4 regions of the Escherichia sp. E4742 genome follow, and region 1 is predicted to be linked to each of the others. Evidence: predicted binding sites of a transcription regulator. Region 1 holds the regulator's gene; each other region holds the start of a gene.
What was found. The regulator CRP, encoded in region 1, controls carbon source genes, mostly activating them, when cyclic AMP is high. The targets are predictions, from matches to a motif close to ATGTGANNNNNNTCACAT.

Region 1 (4,576 bases):
TCAGGCAAAGCATGTCGGATGCGGCATAAACGCCTTATCCGACCTGCGGTTTGTTTCTGGCAATGATGATATTACGCCTTCGAATCCCGTAACTTCCGGCTCAACCAAATCCCGTGATGTGGTCGCTGCCGCCAGGCCATCGCTGAAATGGTGTGCATTGTATTCAGATGGCCAATAACGCGTTGTAAATGCTGCTCCAGCGTGCCAGACGCGCCTTCGTGTGGCAGCATCTCTGGCGAGTCTATGATATTGGCGTCACCAGAACTACCCGGTTCATCATATTCCAGGCGCTGCTGACAGCGTTGAATAGCGATTTCACAAGACTGCAAATATTCCTGCGCCAGCTCCGGTGGTAATGTCCGGTGTTCTCGCGCCAGCGTGGTCATGGCATTAATATGTTCAACAATAAACTGACTATGTGTTACCCACAGTTTCATGTCAGCCAGATAATGGCTGTTAAATGCCGGTTCCTGCATCGCCTGATTTAATGAGTTATACAGAGTGTTATGTGCCTGATTAACCCGCATTCGCTGCCAGGCCAGTGGTGTTGGTTGCGGATCTTTACTCAGGATCAGACGAATCGCTTCCTGGTAGGTTTCTAAAGCATCATGGGCGTTCTTACGCAATAACCCGCTCTGCCACTGCGGCCATAGCCAAACTGTGCCGCCGAAGGCAATCAGACAGCCGATGATAGTATCGATAAGACGCGGAATGATGTATTGCTCGCCATTCAGCCATAACAGTTGCAGGGTATATACAGCGGTAATGGTAAAACCGACCGTCGCCCAGCCGTAGTTTTTGCGCAATATCAGGTAACTGGCGAGCGTGGTGAAAAGCATCAGCGTCAGGGTGTAACCTTCAGGGATTTTAAAGTGCAGCGCAACGCCTGCAATAATTAATCCAACCACGGTTCCCACAGAACGATTCACAATCCGCAGGCGAGTAGCGCCATAACCATTTTGCGTCACCAGCAATACCGTCATTAGTATCCAATAGGATTTCGGCAGATGCAGCGCGGTGCCCATCAGACTGGCAATGCTTAACATCACACTCAGTCGTCCGGCATTACGCAGTGCTGGCGATTTCAGGGAAAGATAGCTTTTCAGCGCCGGAAGTAATGGCATCCGCCGCTGTTTATCCGCCAGCAGATCGCGGGCATAGAGCGGTTTCTGGGTACGCAGCACACGAGCGATGCGGCTGAAGTGCCAGTAGCAGAATTGCCCTACAGGGTTATCTGGATGCTGGCGGGCGATTTTCTCCAGTGCGCCAATTTGCTTTTCCATCGTAAAACGCGTCGGCAGGCGATGGTAAAGAATATCATCAGCCAGCACGCGCAGGCGAGCGGCGACGGTTTGCGCATTCCAGCGGATAACTTCTTCCGCATGGCTACGCTCAACCAGCTTTTGCACCTCTTCCGGCTGATGCAAACTGACCGAGATGTGTTCCTGTAAATCCAGTGCCTCCTGGAAAATGCGCAACATCCGCTTGTAGTCAGTATTATTTTGCGCGGAAAGCATGTGCATTTGCTGATAGCACTGGGTAATTAAATCGACCGCTTTTTGCTGGCGTTCCAGCAGCGGTGGCAACGCTTTCTCAGGATCGGTGTGCTGGGTAAGCAGGCTGTATTTGGCTTCGCAATAATCTGCCAGTTCACGGTACAGCAGGCTAAGTGACTCGCGTAGCGGTTGTTCGCGCCAGAGCCAGAACCAAAACCAGTTAAACAGCCCATACCAGAGTGTGCCTAACGCATAAATGAGCAATGGCTCCCATACCGGCATATATCCCGCCAGACTGAGGGTAAAAATGGCAGCCAGCAGCGATGCAGGAAGCAATTTTGCGTGTAATGGGCCTAACTCGGCAGTAACGCCAAGTATCAACGTTAACCCCGTCAGCAGAAATGGCAGGGGGATATCTTTTTCCAGCAGCAGTTGTGTTAGCAAGCTGCAGGTGGCAAACAGCGACGCACCAATAATTAAACGTTTGAAAAAACGTTTATGGGGGGTATCAAGCCCTGCAATATTGCAACAGGCGGGGACGAGGGAAAAGAGCAGCCCGAGTCTTAATTCGCCAAGCAACAGACCAACGGCCACGGGCAAACATAGCACCAGCGTTTGTCGTAGTGCGTAGTTAATATCGGGATGATAAATCAGTCTGCGCCACATCGGTTTAAACAAAATGGCGCGCTACCAGGTAACGCGCCACTCCGATGGGATCAACGGGTGCCGTAAACGACGATGGTTTTTCCGTGTGCGGAGATCAGGTTCTGATCTTCCAGCATCTTCAGAATGCGTCCCACGGTTTCACGAGAACAGCCGACAATTTGACCAATTTCCTGACGGGTAATTTTAATTTGCATACCGTCCGGGTGAGTCATAGCATCCGGTTGTTTCGCCAGATTCAGCAGAGTCTGTGCAATGCGACCCGTTACATCGAGGAAAGCGAGGTTGCCCACTTTCTCTGAAGTGACTTGCAGACGACGTGCCATCTGTGCGGAGAGACGCATCAGAATATCCGGGTTTACCTGAATTAATTGGCGGAATTTTTTGTAGGAAATTTCAGCCACTTCACAGGCAGTTTTCGCACGTACCCATGCGCTACGTTCCTGGCCTTCTTCAAACAGGCCCAATTCGCCAATAAAATCACCCTGATTCAGATAAGAGAGGATCATTTCTTTACCCTCCTCGTCTTTGATCAGCACTGCCACAGAGCCTTTAACGATGTAGTACAGCGTTTCCGCTTTTTCACCCTGGTGAATAAGCGTGCTCTTGGATGGGTACTTATGAATGTGGCAATGAGACAAGAACCATTCGAGAGTCGGGTCTGTTTGCGGTTTGCCAAGCACCATGCGCGGTTATCCTCTGTTATAAGCTTTCTCCAGAGCCAGAAAACGCCGCTGTCTCTGGATTGCCGAAATGTGCTTCCCGCTACCTGGGAAGGGGCTATCAACTGAACTGCACGGTAATGTGGCGTCCTTTACATACATGCAGTACATCAATGTATTACTGTAGCATCCTGACTGTTTTAGCATAGCTTTCGCGTTGTGTCTCCTGGTGTCTCGCTTCAGCATGACCCAGGTCGCCTTCCGTTGCGCGATTTGGTCAGTACGCGTACTCTGTCAGGAAAATTGACGCAATGGAGTTCCGATTATGCAAGCGCGTGTGAAGTGGGTTGAAGGGTTAACTTTTTTGGGCGAATCTGCCTCTGGTCACCAGATTTTAATGGATGGCAACTCTGGCGATAAAGCGCCCAGCCCGATGGAAATGGTGCTGATGGCGGCGGGTGGCTGTAGCGCCATTGATGTGGTTTCTATCCTGCAAAAAGGGCGTCAGGATGTGGTCGATTGTGAAGTAAAATTAACCTCTGAACGCCGCGAAGAGGCTCCCCGCCTGTTTACCCATATCAATTTGCATTTTATCGTCACCGGTCGCGACCTGAAGGACGCAGCGGTTGCGCGTGCGGTCGATCTATCAGCCGAGAAGTATTGCTCAGTCGCGTTGATGCTGGAAAAAGCGGTGAATATTACCCACTCGTATGAAGTGGTTGCTGCGTGATTTAACTATCCCGTTGTGAAGCCGGATAGTATTTTATCCGGCGTAATAGCAGAGTTACTCGATTTTCTTTCCTTCCATCAATCGCTGCACCAGCGGCAGCATAATTAACTCCATTGCCAGACCCATTTTGCCGCCCGGCACCACTAATGTATTGATGTGGGAAATGAATGAGCCCTGCAACATCGCCAGTAGCCAGGGGAAATCGATCTCTTCCAGATTACGAAAATGGATCACCACAAAGCTTTCATCTAGCGATGGAATGCCTTTTGCCGCGAACGGGTTTGAAGTGTCGACGGTGGGAACGCGCTGGAAGTTAAGATGGGTGCGGGAAAATTGCGGTGTGATGTAGTTGATATAATCTTCCATTGAGCGAACTACCGAGTCCATCACCGCTTCTCGCGAGTGCCCGCGCTCGCCGGTATCGCGAATGAGTTTTTGAATCCACTCAAGGTTAACGATAGGCACTACGCCAACCAGTAAGTCTACATGCTGCGCAACGTTATGTTGCGGGGTGACTACGCCGCCGTGTAAACCTTCATAAAACAGTACATCGGTCGGTTCCGGTAAAGGTTGCCATGGGGTGAATGTCCCCGGTACCTGATTCCACGGTACGGCTTCGTCGTAGGTATGTAGATATTTGCGAGATTTCCCTTTGCCGCTCTGGCCATATTCAATAAAGGTCTGTTCCAGCAGGCCGAAGTCGTTAGCTTCGGGACCGAAGTAGCTGATATGCCGCCCGGCGTCGCGCGCTTTGCGGATCGCCATGTCCATTTCCGGGCGGGTGTAGCGGTGAAAACTGTCGCCTTCCACCTCGGCGGCTTGCAGATTTAACTGGGCGAATATTTTACGAAACGCGAGGCTGGTGGTGGTAGTCCCCGCGCCGCTGGATCCTGTTACCGCAATGACCGGATGTTTGGCAGACATAGTAACTCCATGACTTGGCAATCATTATTATTTCGTCCGCCGACGGTTGCAGGTTATTCGCGAAACTGACTGCGCGGCATGATATTGACCGTCTCGTGCAG
Region 2 (4,576 bases), 460 kb from region 1:
AGCACTGATAATAAGCAATCGTTGCCCGCGATTACCCTCGCGGCGATTGGAGTTGTCTACGGCGATATTGGTACCAGCCCGTTATATACACTTCGTGAATGTTTGTCCGGCCAGTTTGGTTTTGGCGTTGAACGCGATGCTGTGTTTGGCTTTTTATCGCTGATCTTCTGGCTGCTAATCTTTGTGGTTTCCATCAAATACCTTACCTTCGTGATGCGCGCGGATAACGCCGGAGAAGGGGGAATTCTGACGTTGATGTCGCTTGCCGGGCGTAATACGTCGGCTCGAACGACCTCAATGTTAGTGATTATGGGGCTAATCGGTGGCAGCTTTTTCTATGGTGAAGTCGTCATTACTCCCGCTATTTCGGTGATGTCTGCCATTGAAGGTCTGGAAATCGTCGCCCCGCAACTGGATACCTGGATAGTTCCCCTCTCAATCATCGTTCTTACTTTACTGTTTATGATTCAAAAACATGGCACGGCTATGGTCGGTAAGCTGTTTGCGCCGATCATGCTGACCTGGTTTTTGATTCTGGCAGGGCTTGGGTTACGTAGCATTATTGCTAACCCGGAAGTGCTGCATGCACTGAATCCGATGTGGGCGGTGCATTTCTTCCTTGAATACAAAACGGTTTCTTTTATTGCATTAGGGGCGGTGGTGCTGTCGATTACCGGAGTCGAGGCGCTGTATGCCGATATGGGGCATTTTGGTAAGTTCCCGATTCGCCTGGCGTGGTTCACTGTCGTCTTGCCTTCCTTAACCCTTAATTACTTCGGCCAGGGAGCGCTGTTGTTAAAGAACCCGGAAGCGATTAAGAACCCGTTCTTCCTGTTAGCACCGGATTGGGCGCTAATCCCGCTGCTGATCATCGCTGCACTGGCAACGGTGATTGCCTCGCAGGCAGTTATCTCTGGCGTTTTCTCATTGACGCGTCAGGCGGTACGTCTGGGATATCTTTCGCCGATGCGTATCATTCACACCTCCGAAATGGAGTCAGGGCAAATCTATATTCCGTTTGTGAACTGGATGCTCTATGTCGCGGTCGTGATTGTGATTGTCAGCTTTGAGCACTCCAGTAACCTGGCGGCGGCGTATGGGATTGCGGTAACCGGAACCATGGTGCTGACGTCTATTCTTTCGACTACCGTGGCGCGTCAGAACTGGCACTGGAATAAGTATTTTGTTGCGCTGATCCTGATAGCCTTCCTTTGTGTCGATATTCCATTGTTCACCGCTAACCTCGATAAACTGCTCTCCGGCGGCTGGTTGCCATTGAGCCTCGGTACGGTGATGTTTATCGTGATGACCACCTGGAAGAGCGAGCGTTTCCGCCTGCTGCGACGGATGCATGAACATGGTAATTCTCTGGAAGCGATGATTGCTTCGCTGGAGAAATCACCGCCCGTTCGCGTTCCCGGAACTGCGGTGTACATGTCGCGTGCAATCAACGTCATTCCCTTTGCGCTGATGCATAACCTGAAACATAACAAGGTATTGCATGAGCGGGTAATTCTGTTAACTCTGCGCACCGAAGACGCGCCATATGTCCATAACGTCCGTCGGGTACAGATTGAACAACTGTCGCCCACTTTCTGGCGCGTGGTGGCAAGTTACGGCTGGCGGGAAACTCCAAACGTGGAAGAAGTCTTCCACCGCTGTGGCCTGGAAGGGTTAAGTTGCCGGATGATGGAAACCTCCTTCTTTATGTCCCATGAGTCGTTGATCCTCGGCAAACGCCCGTGGTACTTACGTTTGCGTGGCAAACTGTACTTGCTGTTGCAGCGTAATGCACTGCGTGCACCAGATCAGTTTGAAATCCCACCAAACCGGGTTATTGAACTAGGTACTCAGGTCGAAATCTAACGCCAGACGCCTCCTTTCTCCATAAAGGGGGCGTTTTTGTTTTTCATGCTTAATCACGATGTAAAACGTTTCGATGTTGATCACATTTCAGTAACGTTGCGATGGTTTTCTCTGTTCAGTCAGGATTAAACTGCTGGTCAGCGAAACGTTTCGCTGATGGAGAAAAAAATGAAAAAAGGCACCGTTCTTAATTCTGATATTTCGTCGGTGATCTCCCGTCTGGGGCATACCGATACGCTGGTGGTGTGTGATGCTGGTTTACCCATCCCCAAAAGTACAACGCGTATCGATGTGGCATTAACCCAGGGCGTACCTTCTTTTATGCAGGTACTGGGAGTTGTTACGAGTGAAATGCAGGTTGAGGCAGCCATTATCGCGGAAGAGATCAAACAACATAATCCGCAACTCCACGAAACGTTGCTCACTCACCTTGAGCAGCTGCAACAACACCAGGGAAACACCATTGAAATTCGTTACACCACGCATGAACAATTCAAACAACTAACCGCAGAAAGTCAGGCGGTAATTCGCAGCGGAGAATGTTCTCCGTATGCGAATATCATTCTCTGTGCTGGCGTGACGTTCTGAGGTCGTCATGGAAGCATTACTACAGCTTAAAGGCATTGATAAAGCCTTTCCGGGCGTAAAAGCCCTCTCGGGCGCCGCGTTAAATGTCTATCCGGGCCGCGTGATGGCGCTGGTAGGCGAAAACGGCGCGGGTAAATCCACCATGATGAAAGTGCTTACCGGTATCTATACTCGCGATGCCGGTACGCTTTTATGGCTGGGGAAAGAAACGACATTTACCGGGCCGAAATCTTCCCAGGAAGCCGGGATTGGGATTATCCACCAGGAGCTGAACCTGATCCCGCAGTTGACCATTGCCGAAAACATTTTCCTCGGTCGTGAGTTTGTTAATCGCTTTGGCAAAATTGACTGGAAAACCATGTATGCCGAAGCGGATAAATTACTGGCTAAACTTAACCTGCGCTTTAAAAGCGACAAGCTGGTGGGCGATCTTTCCATCGGTGACCAGCAAATGGTTGAAATCGCCAAAGTGCTGAGCTTTGAGTCGAAAGTCATCATTATGGATGAACCGACTGATGCGCTGACTGATACCGAAACCGAATCCCTGTTCCGCGTCATCCGCGAGCTGAAATCGCAAGGGCGCGGCATTGTCTATATCTCCCACCGCATGAAAGAAATCTTCGAGATTTGCGATGACGTTACCGTTTTTCGTGACGGGCAATTTATTGCCGAGCGTGAAGTGGCATCACTGACCGAAGATTCGCTGATTGAGATGATGGTGGGCCGCAAGCTGGAAGAGCAGTATCCACACCTGGACAAAGAGCCGGGAGATATCCGCCTGAAAGTCGATAATCTCTGCGGACCTGGTGTTAACAACGTTTCTTTTACCCTACGCAATGGCGAAATCCTTGGCGTCTCTGGTTTGATGGGCGCGGGGCGTACCGAATTGATGAAAGTGCTCTATGGCGCACTGCCGCGCACCAGCGGTTATGTCACGCTGGATGGGCATGAAGTTATTACTCGTTCACCGCAGGATGGCCTGGCAAACGGCATTGTGTATATCTCTGAAGACCGTAAGCGCGACGGTTTAGTACTGGGCATGTCAGTAAAAGAAAATATGTCGCTGACTGCGCTGCGCTACTTCAGCCGTACTGGCGGCAGTTTGAAGCATGCCGATGAACAACAGGCTGTGAGTGATTTTATTCGCCTGTTCAATGTGAAAACGCCGTCAATGGAACAGGCAATTGGCCTGCTCTCCGGTGGCAATCAGCAAAAAGTGGCGATTGCCCGCGGTCTGATGACGCGTCCGAAAGTACTTATCCTTGATGAACCTACCCGTGGTGTAGATGTCGGCGCGAAAAAAGAGATCTATCAACTGATTAACCAGTTCAAAGCCGATGGCTTGAGCATCATTCTGGTGTCATCAGAGATGCCAGAAGTATTAGGCATGAGCGATCGCATCATCGTCATGCATGAAGGGCATCTCAGCGGGGAATTTACTCGTGAGCAGGCCACCCAGGAAGTGTTAATGGCTGCCGCTGTGGGCAAGCTTAATCGCGTGAATCAGGAGTAAAAAAATGACAACCCAGACTGTTTCTGGTCGCCGTTATTTCACGAAAGCGTGGCTGATGGAGCAGAAATCGCTTATCGCTCTGCTGGTGCTGATCGCGATTGTCTCGACGTTAAGCCCGAACTTTTTCACCATCAATAACTTATTCAATATTCTCCAGCAAACCTCGGTGAACGCCATTATGGCGGTCGGGATGACGCTGGTGATCCTGACGTCGGGCATCGACCTGTCCGTCGGTTCTCTGTTGGCGCTGACTGGCGCAGTTGCTGCATCTATCGTCGGCATTGAAGTCAACGCGCTGGTGGCTGTCGCTGCCGCACTGGCATTAGGTGCCGCAATTGGCGCGGTAACCGGGGTGATTGTAGCGAAAGGTCGCGTCCAGGCGTTTATCGCCACGCTGGTTATGATGCTTTTACTGCGCGGCGTGACCATGGTTTATACCAACGGAAGCCCAGTGAATACCGGCTTTACTGAGAACGCCGATCTGTTTGGCTGGTTTGGTATTGGTCGTCCGCTGGGCGTACCGACGCCAGTCTGGATCATGGGGATTGTCTTCCTCGCGGCCTGGTACATGCTGCATCACACGCGTCTGGGGCGTTACATCTACGCGCT
Region 3 (4,576 bases), 1.4 Mb from region 1:
CTCAACATGCCATTACTGTCCACCAGACAGGTGAGGTGGCGCAGTTGCGGATCGTTTTTGATGGCAGTAAACAGCGCCACCACAAACGGCAGCTGGGTCGTGGCTTCACCGCCGCTCACCGTTATCCCTTCGATAAACAGCACCGCTTTGCGGATATGGCTAAGCACCTCGTCCACGCTCATGGATTGCGCCATTGGCGTGGCATGTTGCGGGCACATCTTCAGACAGGTATCACATTGCTCGCAAACCACAGCGTTCCACACCACTTTGCCGTCAACAATCTGCAACGCCTGATGCGGACACTGTGGTACACACTCCCCGCAATCATTGCAGCGCCCCATCGTCCACGGATTGTGACAGTTTTTGCAGCGCAGATTGCAGCCCTGCAAAAACAGAGCCAGACGACTGCCTGGCCCGTCAACGCAGGAGAAGGGGATAATCTTACTGACTAAAGCGCATCTGCTGTTCATGGCTTATCACGCGCGGTTGGCGTTCCAGAATACGAGTGTTACGTGCAGCTTCTTCGCCCAGCCAGGTGGTGTTGGTACGTGAACCTTCAGCGCGATATTTTTCCAGATCCGACAAACGCACCATATAACCGGTAACGCGAACCAGATCGTTACCGCTGACGTTGGCGGTAAATTCACGCATTCCGGCTTTAAAGGCACCGAGGCAAAGCTGTACCAGCGCCTGCGGATTACGTTTGATGGTTTCGTCGAGCGTCAGAATGTCGCTGATGCCGGAATAATAATAAGCATGATGCGGGGCGACAGTTTGCAGATGGGTGATTGGATCGGGTTCATCGCCATACGGCAAGCGCGCCCCCGGCGTGGTGCCGATATCGGAACTGATCCCCGACTGTGCGTGTAACATGGCGCGTTTTTGCCAGCCATATTTCACGGGAGTATTGGCGACAAACTCCGCCAGTTGCGCGCTGATGCGATAACCCACTTCATTTGCGGCAGCTTCTTTACCGTAGCGCGCGGCAATCCCTTCTTTCTCGCACAGCAAGTTAACCGCTTCCGCCAGCCCGTACATGCCAAACATCGGCACAAAACGTTCAGGATCAATCAACCCTTCTTTTACCAGGAAGCTATTCTCAAAGAAGTGTGATTGTTGATAGAGGAATTCACACCGCGCATCGATGATGGCGATCTGCTGCTGGCAGTAGTGCGGTAGAGTGCGCGTAAAGAAGTCTTCCAGCGATTCACTGCGCTCGGCAATGGCTTTCAGGTTAAGGCGCACCAGCGTGCTGCCACCACCCGCCAGCGGCAGTGAGTTGTAGCAGCTCACAATCCCGTAGCCCCCTTTTGTGAAAATTTTATCATGCACCGGACCGTTGGCGATGTGCGGTTTGCTACATTCACAGATATTCTTCGCCACTTCCAGCAGCAGGTCATCAGGGGTGATTTCAGGATCGTAGATAAAGGTCAGGTTCGGTGAAACCTGCTTCAGCTCTACATCTGCACGCAAAATTGCACGGGTGATGGGGGAATCAGATGGGCCGATATTGGCATGCATAAAAGCGTCTGGCAGGGTTCTGTCGAGATAACGCCAGAAACGTTTTATTCGAATATCGATTTCGTCTTGTGTTAGAATTCTAACATACGGTTGCAACAACGCATCCAGTTGCCCCAGGTATACCGGCATCGATGTGACTGACGGGACATGGTGATAAAGAATGGTCAGCAGGGAGAGCGCATCATCAAGATCTTTCGCGCCTTCCAGCTCCAGCCATTCAGAACCGTTCGCCAGAAAACGGGCGTAATCGGGTAAGACATAGCGCGGTTTGTACGGAGCATGACCTTCAAACATATCGCAGATTACGCCTTCATCCAGCGCGCGGCGGGCTTCGGCAGGCAGCGCCGGGTAAGGCAGATTGTTTTCTGCTTCCAGCGCCAGAAAATGACGCTTCTGCTCGGGGCTAAGTACCGGACTGGTGACAATTTGCTGGCAACGTTGTTGCAGTGCAATTTCATGAGAAGTGGGCATCTTCTTTTCCTTTTATGCCGAAGGTGATGCGCCATTGTAAGAAGTTTCGTGATGTTCACTTTGATCCTGATGCGTTTGTCACCATCGGTGCATTCATTTGAAAGTGAATTATTTGAACCAGATCGCATTACCGTAATGCAAATTTGTAAGTAGATTTTCTTAATTGTGATGTATATCGAAGTGTGTTGCGGAGTCGATGTTAGAATACTAACAAACTCGCAAGGTGAATTTTATTGGCGACAAGCCAGGAGAATGAAATGACTGATTTGAAAGCAAGCAGCCTGCGTGCACTGAAATTGATGGACCTGACCACCCTGAATGACGACGACACCGACGAGAAAGTGATCGCCCTGTGTCATCAGGCCAAAACTCCGGTCGGCAATACCGCCGCTATCTGTATCTATCCTCGCTTTATCCCGATTGCTCGCAAGACGCTGAAAGAGCAGGGCACCCCGGAAATCCGTATTGCTACGGTAACTAACTTCCCACACGGTAACGATGACATTGAAATCGCGCTGGCAGAAACCCGTGCGGCAATCGCCTACGGTGCCGATGAAGTTGACGTGGTATTCCCGTACCGCGCGCTGATGGCGGGTAACGAGCAAGTTGGTTTTGACCTGGTGAAAGCCTGTAAAGAGGCTTGTGCAGCGGCGAACGTGTTGCTGAAAGTGATCATCGAAACCGGTGAACTGAAAGACGAAGCCCTGATCCGTAAAGCGTCTGAAATCTCCATCAAAGCGGGTGCCGACTTCATCAAAACCTCTACTGGTAAAGTCGCGGTGAATGCGACGCCAGAAAGCGCACGCATCATGATGGAAGTGATCCGCGACATGGGCGTAGAGAAAACCGTTGGTTTCAAACCGGCGGGCGGCGTGCGTACTGCGGAAGATGCGCAGAAATATCTCGCCATCGCAGATGAACTGTTCGGTGCTGACTGGGCAGATGCGCGTCACTATCGCTTTGGCGCTTCCAGCCTGCTGGCAAGCCTGCTGAAAGCTCTGGGCCACGGCGACGGTAAAAGCGCCAGCAGCTACTAAGCTGCCTTGTGCCAGAGGGTGGATGCCGGATGCTACGGGTCGAGTGCCCCTGTAGGCCTGATAAGACGCGTCAGCGTCGCATCAGGCGGTCAGCAGTGATGCCGGATGCGGCGCGAACGCCTTATCCGGCCTACGGGGCGAGTGCCGTGTAGGCATGATAAGAAGCGGTCAGCATCAGGTAATAACAACATCCACCATCTGGCAACAACGCCTTCAAACTTATTCCACGGGAGGTTACCTTGTTTCTCGCACAAGAAATTATTCGTAAAAAACGTGATGGTCATGCGCTGAGTGATGAAGAAATTCGTTTCTTTATCAACGGCATTCGCGACAACACTATCTCCGAAGGGCAGATTGCCGCCCTCGCGATGACCATTTTCTTCCACGATATGACAATGCCGGAGCGTGTCTCGCTGACCATGGCGATGCGAGATTCAGGAACCGTTCTCGACTGGAAAAGCCTGCATCTGAATGGCCCGATTGTTGATAAACATTCCACCGGTGGCGTCGGCGATGTCACTTCGCTGATGTTAGGGCCAATGGTCGCAGCCTGCGGCGGTTACATTCCGATGATCTCCGGTCGCGGCCTCGGTCATACTGGCGGCACGCTCGACAAACTGGAATCCATCCCTGGCTTCGACATCTTCCCGGATGACAACCGTTTCCGCGAAATCATTAAAGACGTCGGTGTGGCGATTATCGGTCAGACCAGCTCACTGGCTCCGGCGGATAAACGTTTCTACGCGACCCGCGATATTACCGCAACCGTGGATTCCATCCCGCTGATCACTGCTTCTATTCTGGCGAAGAAACTGGCGGAAGGTCTGGACGCGCTGGTGATGGACGTGAAAGTGGGTAGCGGCGCGTTTATGCCGACCTACGAACTCTCTGAAGCCCTTGCCGAAGCGATTGTTGGCGTGGCTAACGGCGCTGGCGTGCGCACCACCGCGCTGCTCACCGATATGAATCAGGTGCTGGCCTCCAGTGCAGGTAATGCGGTTGAAGTACGTGAAGCGGTGCAGTTCCTGACGGGTGAATACCGTAACCCGCGTCTGTTTGATGTCACGATGGCGCTGTGCGTGGAGATGCTTATCTCCGGCAAACTGGCCAAAGATGACGCCGAAGCGCGCGCGAAATTGCAGGCGGTGCTGGACAACGGTAAAGCCGCAGAAGTCTTCGGTCGTATGGTAGCGGCACAAAAAGGCCCGACCGACTTCGTTGAGAACTACGCGAAGTATCTGCCGACAGCGATGCTGACGAAAGCAGTCTATGCTGATACCGAAGGTTTTGTCAGTGAAATGGATACCCGTGCGCTGGGGATGGCAGTGGTTGCAATGGGCGGCGGTCGCCGTCAGGCATCTGACACTATCGATTACAGCGTCGGCTTTACTGATATGGCGCGTCTGGGCGACCAGGTAGACGGTCAGCGTCCGCTGGCGGTTATCCACGCGAAAGACGAAAACAGCTGGCAGGAAGCGGCGAAAGCGGTGAAAGCGGCAATTAAACTTGCCGATAAAGCACCGGAAAGCACACCAACTGTCTATCGT
Region 4 (4,576 bases), 1.3 Mb from region 1:
AAACGCCCAACTGGTCAGCAATTTCCTGCAACGTTTCTGGGGTAGCAGCCGGAACGATACGGTCAACCATGGTGCACGGGAAGGTGACGTTCTCTTCAATCCATGCCGCCAGCTGCGGATCACGTGCCTGAGCTAGCCCCAGAACAGCAACCTTCGCCACATGACCGTTTTCACGTACGTTGTCGCAGGACATCACCGTAAACGCTTTCAGCCCTTTTTCACGACGCAGGCGCAGGGCTTCTACGATGTAACCAATTGCGGACTTCGGCGCAGTCGGGTTTTCCAGATCGTGCTTGATCAGCGGGTTATTGAGATCCAGCTGACCGCTTGCCGCATCAGCGCAGTAGCCTTTTTCCGTGACCGTCAGGGAGACAATCGCCGTCTGCGGACGCACCATCGCGTTGAGAATACCTTCGCAACCGTCGATTTCCGGATGCAGGGCTTCTTTCATCGAACCGATAATTTTCAACTCGGTGCTTTCCGCGCCTTTTTCCGCCACGGTGTACAGCAGCTGCTGTTTTTTCAGGTTTTCGATCAGCACGCGGTCGTTGCCTGGCATCAGGTTAACTTCGCAGATACCCCAGTCGCTATCGGTGCTTTCCAGCAGGTGATGGGTATACAGCGCCTGGTGCGCGCGGTGAAACGCCCCGCAACCGAGATGCACAATGCGTGATTCCAGACGAGAATGATCCCATGACGGGCGGGCAACCGGCAGATTGCTGTCAACAATAGTAGTCATCGTAAACTCCAGAATCCGTCTTCAGAGAGTGACGGCAAGGAAGAAGGAACCGGCACGGCGCGCAGCCATGCCGGTAGATATTAACGGCTAAAGAAAGCGCGCTGGATCGCCAGTTCGACACCGCGAACTTCGGCCAGGCCTTTCAGACGACCAATTGCGGAGTAACCTGGGTTGGTTTTCTTCTTCAGGTCGTCCAGCATCTGATGACCGTGGTCCGGACGCATCGGGATCAGGTCTTCTTTGCCTTCCGCTTTACGACGGTGCTCTTCTTCAACAATCGCTTTCACCACTTCGTACATATCAACGTCACCGTTCAGGTGCGCCGCTTCGTGGAAGGTTTTCGGGTTATCTTCACGCATGGTGGAGCGCAGATGGGTGAAGTAAATACGCGGACCGAACTGCTTGATCATATCAACCAGATCGTTGTCAGCACGCACGCCGTACGAACCGGTGCACATGGTGAAACCGTTCGCCATGCTGTTTACGGTATCAACCATCCACTGCATATCTTCAATGGTGGAAACGATACGCGGCAGGCCGAGGATCGGGCGCGGCGGATCGTCCGGGTGAACAGCCATACGCACGCCAACTTCTTCGGCAACTGGAATGATCGCTTTCAGGAAGACGGCAAAGTTTTCGCGCAGTTTCGCTTTGTCGATATCTTTGTACAGCTCCAGGTGCTTACGGAACTGGTCGAGGGTGTAGCCTTCTTCCGCGCCCGGCAGACCGGCGATGATGTTACGGGTCAGACGCGCTTTGTCTTCGTCGCTCATGGTGGCGAAGCGAACTGCTGCCTGAGCAATTTCTTCTTCGGTGTAATCCGCTTCCGCGCCTGGACGCTTCAGGATGTGCATTTCGAATGCAGCAAATTCGATCTGGTCGAAGCGCAGAGCTTTGGAGCCGTCTGGCAGCACGTATTCGAGGTCAGTACGGGTCCAGTCGAGCACCGGCATGAAGTTGTAGCACACGGTACGGATACCGCACTGCGCCAGGTTGCGCAGGGTCTGCTGATAGTTAGCGATCCACTGCTCATAGTTGCCAGTGTGGGTTTTGATATCTTCGTGAATTGGCACGCTTTCTACGACAGACCACACCAGGCCTGCGTCTTCAACGATCGCCTTGCGTTTGAGGATCTCTTCAACGGACCATACTTCGCCGTTCGGGATATGGTGCAGCGCGGTAACCACGCCAGTTGCGCCCGCCTGACGGACGTCAGCTAAAGAAACCGGATCGTTAGGGCCGTACCAGCGCCAGGTCTGTTCCATGTTTATTCCTCTTTCACGTAGTGGGTTCAACAGCGAAGAGACGCGGAACCCCGGAGTTGTTTAGGTATCCGAATGAACGACCAGACCGCAGCCGTGGCGTTGCATCGGATGAGATGGCGTATAAGTTCTACCTTTTGGTAATACATGTCAACCTGAAATCTAAAATTGGTTAACCACATCACAAGAAATCTACTCTCCTGCCGGTTGACGCAAATGACAACAAAGGAAGATCGGCAGTTAGTGAGCGGGGGATGTGACATTCATCGCAATAATGGTTGACCAATTTACATAACGTGTCGTCCAACATAACAATGGATTAACCTGCTCCCCCATTGCATAAGTTGTGACCGACACAACAAAACTGATGTTGTTGCAAAGATTGCTATTTAGTTTTGGTATAAAAGGTATATAGGCACATGGTGCAACATTTGAATTCCAGCGAGCGGGAGTAATTCACAATGAAGAGAACAATAACGGCGCTTGCTATCATGATGGCATCATTTGCCGCGAACGCGTCTGTATTACCGGAAACTCCTGTGCCATTTAAAAGTGGTACCGGAGCAATTGATAACGATACTGTCTACATTGGTTTAGGTAGTGCAGGAACGGCATGGTACAAGCTGGACACACAGGCCAAAGATAAAAAATGGACAGCTCTGGCTGAATTCCCCGGTGGCGCGAGAGATCAAGCAACGTCCGTATTTATTAATGGTGATTTGTATGTATTTGGCGGTATTGGCAAAAACCAACATGGTTTAACCAAGGTGTTCAACGATGTGTACAAATATAGCCCAGCAACTAATACCTGGATTAAATTGATGTCACACGCGCCGATGGGCATGGCGGGTCATGTGACTTTTGTGCACAACGGCAAGGCTTATGTTACTGGCGGTGTTAACCAAAATATCTTCAATGGCTATTTTGAAGATCTCAACGAGGCTGGAAAAGATTCAGCAGCTATAGATAAAATCAACGCCCACTATTTTGACAAAAAAGCAGAGGATTATTTCTTCAATAAGTTTTTGTTGTCTTTTGATCCCTCTACACAGCAATGGAGTTACGCTGGCGAATCACCCTGGTACGGGACGGCTGGTGCGGCGGTTGTGAATAAAGGTGATAAAACCTGGCTTATTAATGGTGAAGCAAAGCCTGGACTGCGGACAGATGCCGTATTTGAACTTGATCTTACCGGCAATAACGTAAAATGGAATAAGCTTCCTCCCGTCTCATCACCAGATGGCGTCGCTGGCGGTTTTGCGGGGATAAGCAATGACTCTCTTATATTTGCCGGAGGAGCCGGATTCAAAGGTTCACGGGAAAATTACCAGAACGGTAAGAACTATGCGCATGAAGGCCTGAAAAAATCGTATAGCGCTGATATTCATCTTTGGCATAACGGGAAATGGGAGAAATATGGCGAACTGTCGCAAGGTCGAGCCTACGGAGTATCATTGCCCTGGAATAATAGTTTATTGATTATTGGCGGTGAAACTGCGGGTGGTAAAGCGGTGGCAGATTCAGTGTTGCTCTCAGTGAGAGATAATAAAGTTACTGTGCAAAACTAACTTTTCAGGGTTTCCATTGCCTGAAAATAAAGATGTTGTTCATCCCGGAATAAAATAACTGGCGCGGTTTGCGCAGATACATCCTGCGCCCGCCATATCACTTTAAAAGAGAACTGACAAACGCGCCTGATGAAAATCCAAATAATTTGAGAAAGGGATATTACGGTTCAGCGTACCGATCGCCGGAGAACTGGACGACGGCGCTACGAAGTCGTCATTTCAGTCGGGGGATGATTGTAGACAAATTTGTTGACGCTATTTTGCGGTTTTGGCGTGAAAGATGAGCTTTGGGATTCTGATTTCAGTGGTGGCAGCACGTGAAGGTGACTTAGTCAAAATCATGGTTACTGATTGTTATACAAAGCTCATACCCGTCAATGAATCCCAGGATACTCCATCAGCCCTTACATTATATTGGCAAAAACGTTGAAATATTGCTTCCTTTGGTTACAGTATAACAAAAAAATGAGGCCATTATGAAAACGACGTTGTACAAAGATTTTACTTTTGAAGCAGCACACTGCCTGCCGCACGTGCCAGATGGACATAAATGTGGTCGTTTACACGGACACTCTTTCGTTGTAAGACTTGAGGTTACCGGTGAAGTGGATGAACAGACCGGGTGGATTATTGATTTTGCGCAGTTGAAAGCCATTTTTAAACCGACGCTAGAACGCCTTGATCACTATTATCTCAACGATATTCCCGGACTTGAAAATCCAACCAGCGAAGTGCTGGCCAAATGGATATGGGACCAAATCAAGCCGCAATTGCCAATTCTTAGCGCGGTAATGGTAAAAGAAACTTGCACGGCTGGGTGTATTTATCGCGGTGAATAACCAGATAGAAATCGCTCGATGTAAATCTCTGAAGTTGCTGAAAAACTCATACATGAGCACATCTCAGATTGTCTACAAAGTGTCCATTGTTCACGCCGGAGAGGCGTGGATGCATTCCGCGCAAGAAAAAACGTTGAGAATTCAATAAATTGATCCCATGCAAACCTG

Region 2: rbsD (D-ribose pyranase) is a predicted target of CRP. The motif match lies at 1,935-1,952, and genes of this name have one in related genera.
Region 3: deoC (deoxyribose-phosphate aldolase) is a predicted target of CRP. The motif match lies at 2,103-2,120, and genes of this name have one in related genera.
Region 4: uxuA (mannonate dehydratase) is a predicted target of CRP. The motif match lies at 2,256-2,273, and genes of this name have one in related genera.

The regions. Positions count from the first base shown of each region.
Region 1 is NZ_CP040443.1:1,583,661-1,588,236, reverse strand. Features, by position in the region: gene FEM44_RS07765 (YccS/YhfK family putative transporter) at 72-2,162, opposite strand; gene crp (cAMP-activated global transcriptional regulator CRP) at 2,213-2,845, opposite strand; gene FEM44_RS07755 (OsmC family protein) at 3,147-3,551, shown strand; gene FEM44_RS07750 (phosphoribulokinase) at 3,606-4,475, opposite strand; gene FEM44_RS07745 (YheU family protein) at 4,529-4,576, opposite strand, start outside.
Region 2 is NZ_CP040443.1:2,040,526-2,045,101, reverse strand. Features, by position in the region: gene kup (low affinity potassium transporter Kup) at 1-1,866, shown strand, start outside; gene rbsD (D-ribose pyranase) at 2,035-2,454, shown strand; gene rbsA (ribose ABC transporter ATP-binding protein RbsA) at 2,462-3,967, shown strand; gene rbsC (ribose ABC transporter permease) at 3,972-4,576, shown strand, end outside.
Region 3 is NZ_CP040443.1:2,947,037-2,951,612, forward strand. Features, by position in the region: gene FEM44_RS14400 (YjjW family glycine radical enzyme activase) at 1-470, opposite strand, end outside; gene FEM44_RS14405 (YjjI family glycine radical enzyme) at 442-1,992, opposite strand; gene deoC (deoxyribose-phosphate aldolase) at 2,250-3,029, shown strand; gene deoA (thymidine phosphorylase) at 3,269-4,576, shown strand, end outside.
Region 4 is NZ_CP040443.1:2,886,734-2,891,309, reverse strand. Features, by position in the region: gene FEM44_RS14120 (fructuronate reductase) at 1-739, opposite strand, end outside; gene uxuA (mannonate dehydratase) at 820-2,004, opposite strand; gene FEM44_RS14110 (N-acetylneuraminate epimerase) at 2,463-3,569, shown strand; partial or broken gene FEM44_RS26030 (hypothetical protein) at 3,784-3,855, opposite strand; gene queD (6-carboxytetrahydropterin synthase QueD) at 4,046-4,408, shown strand.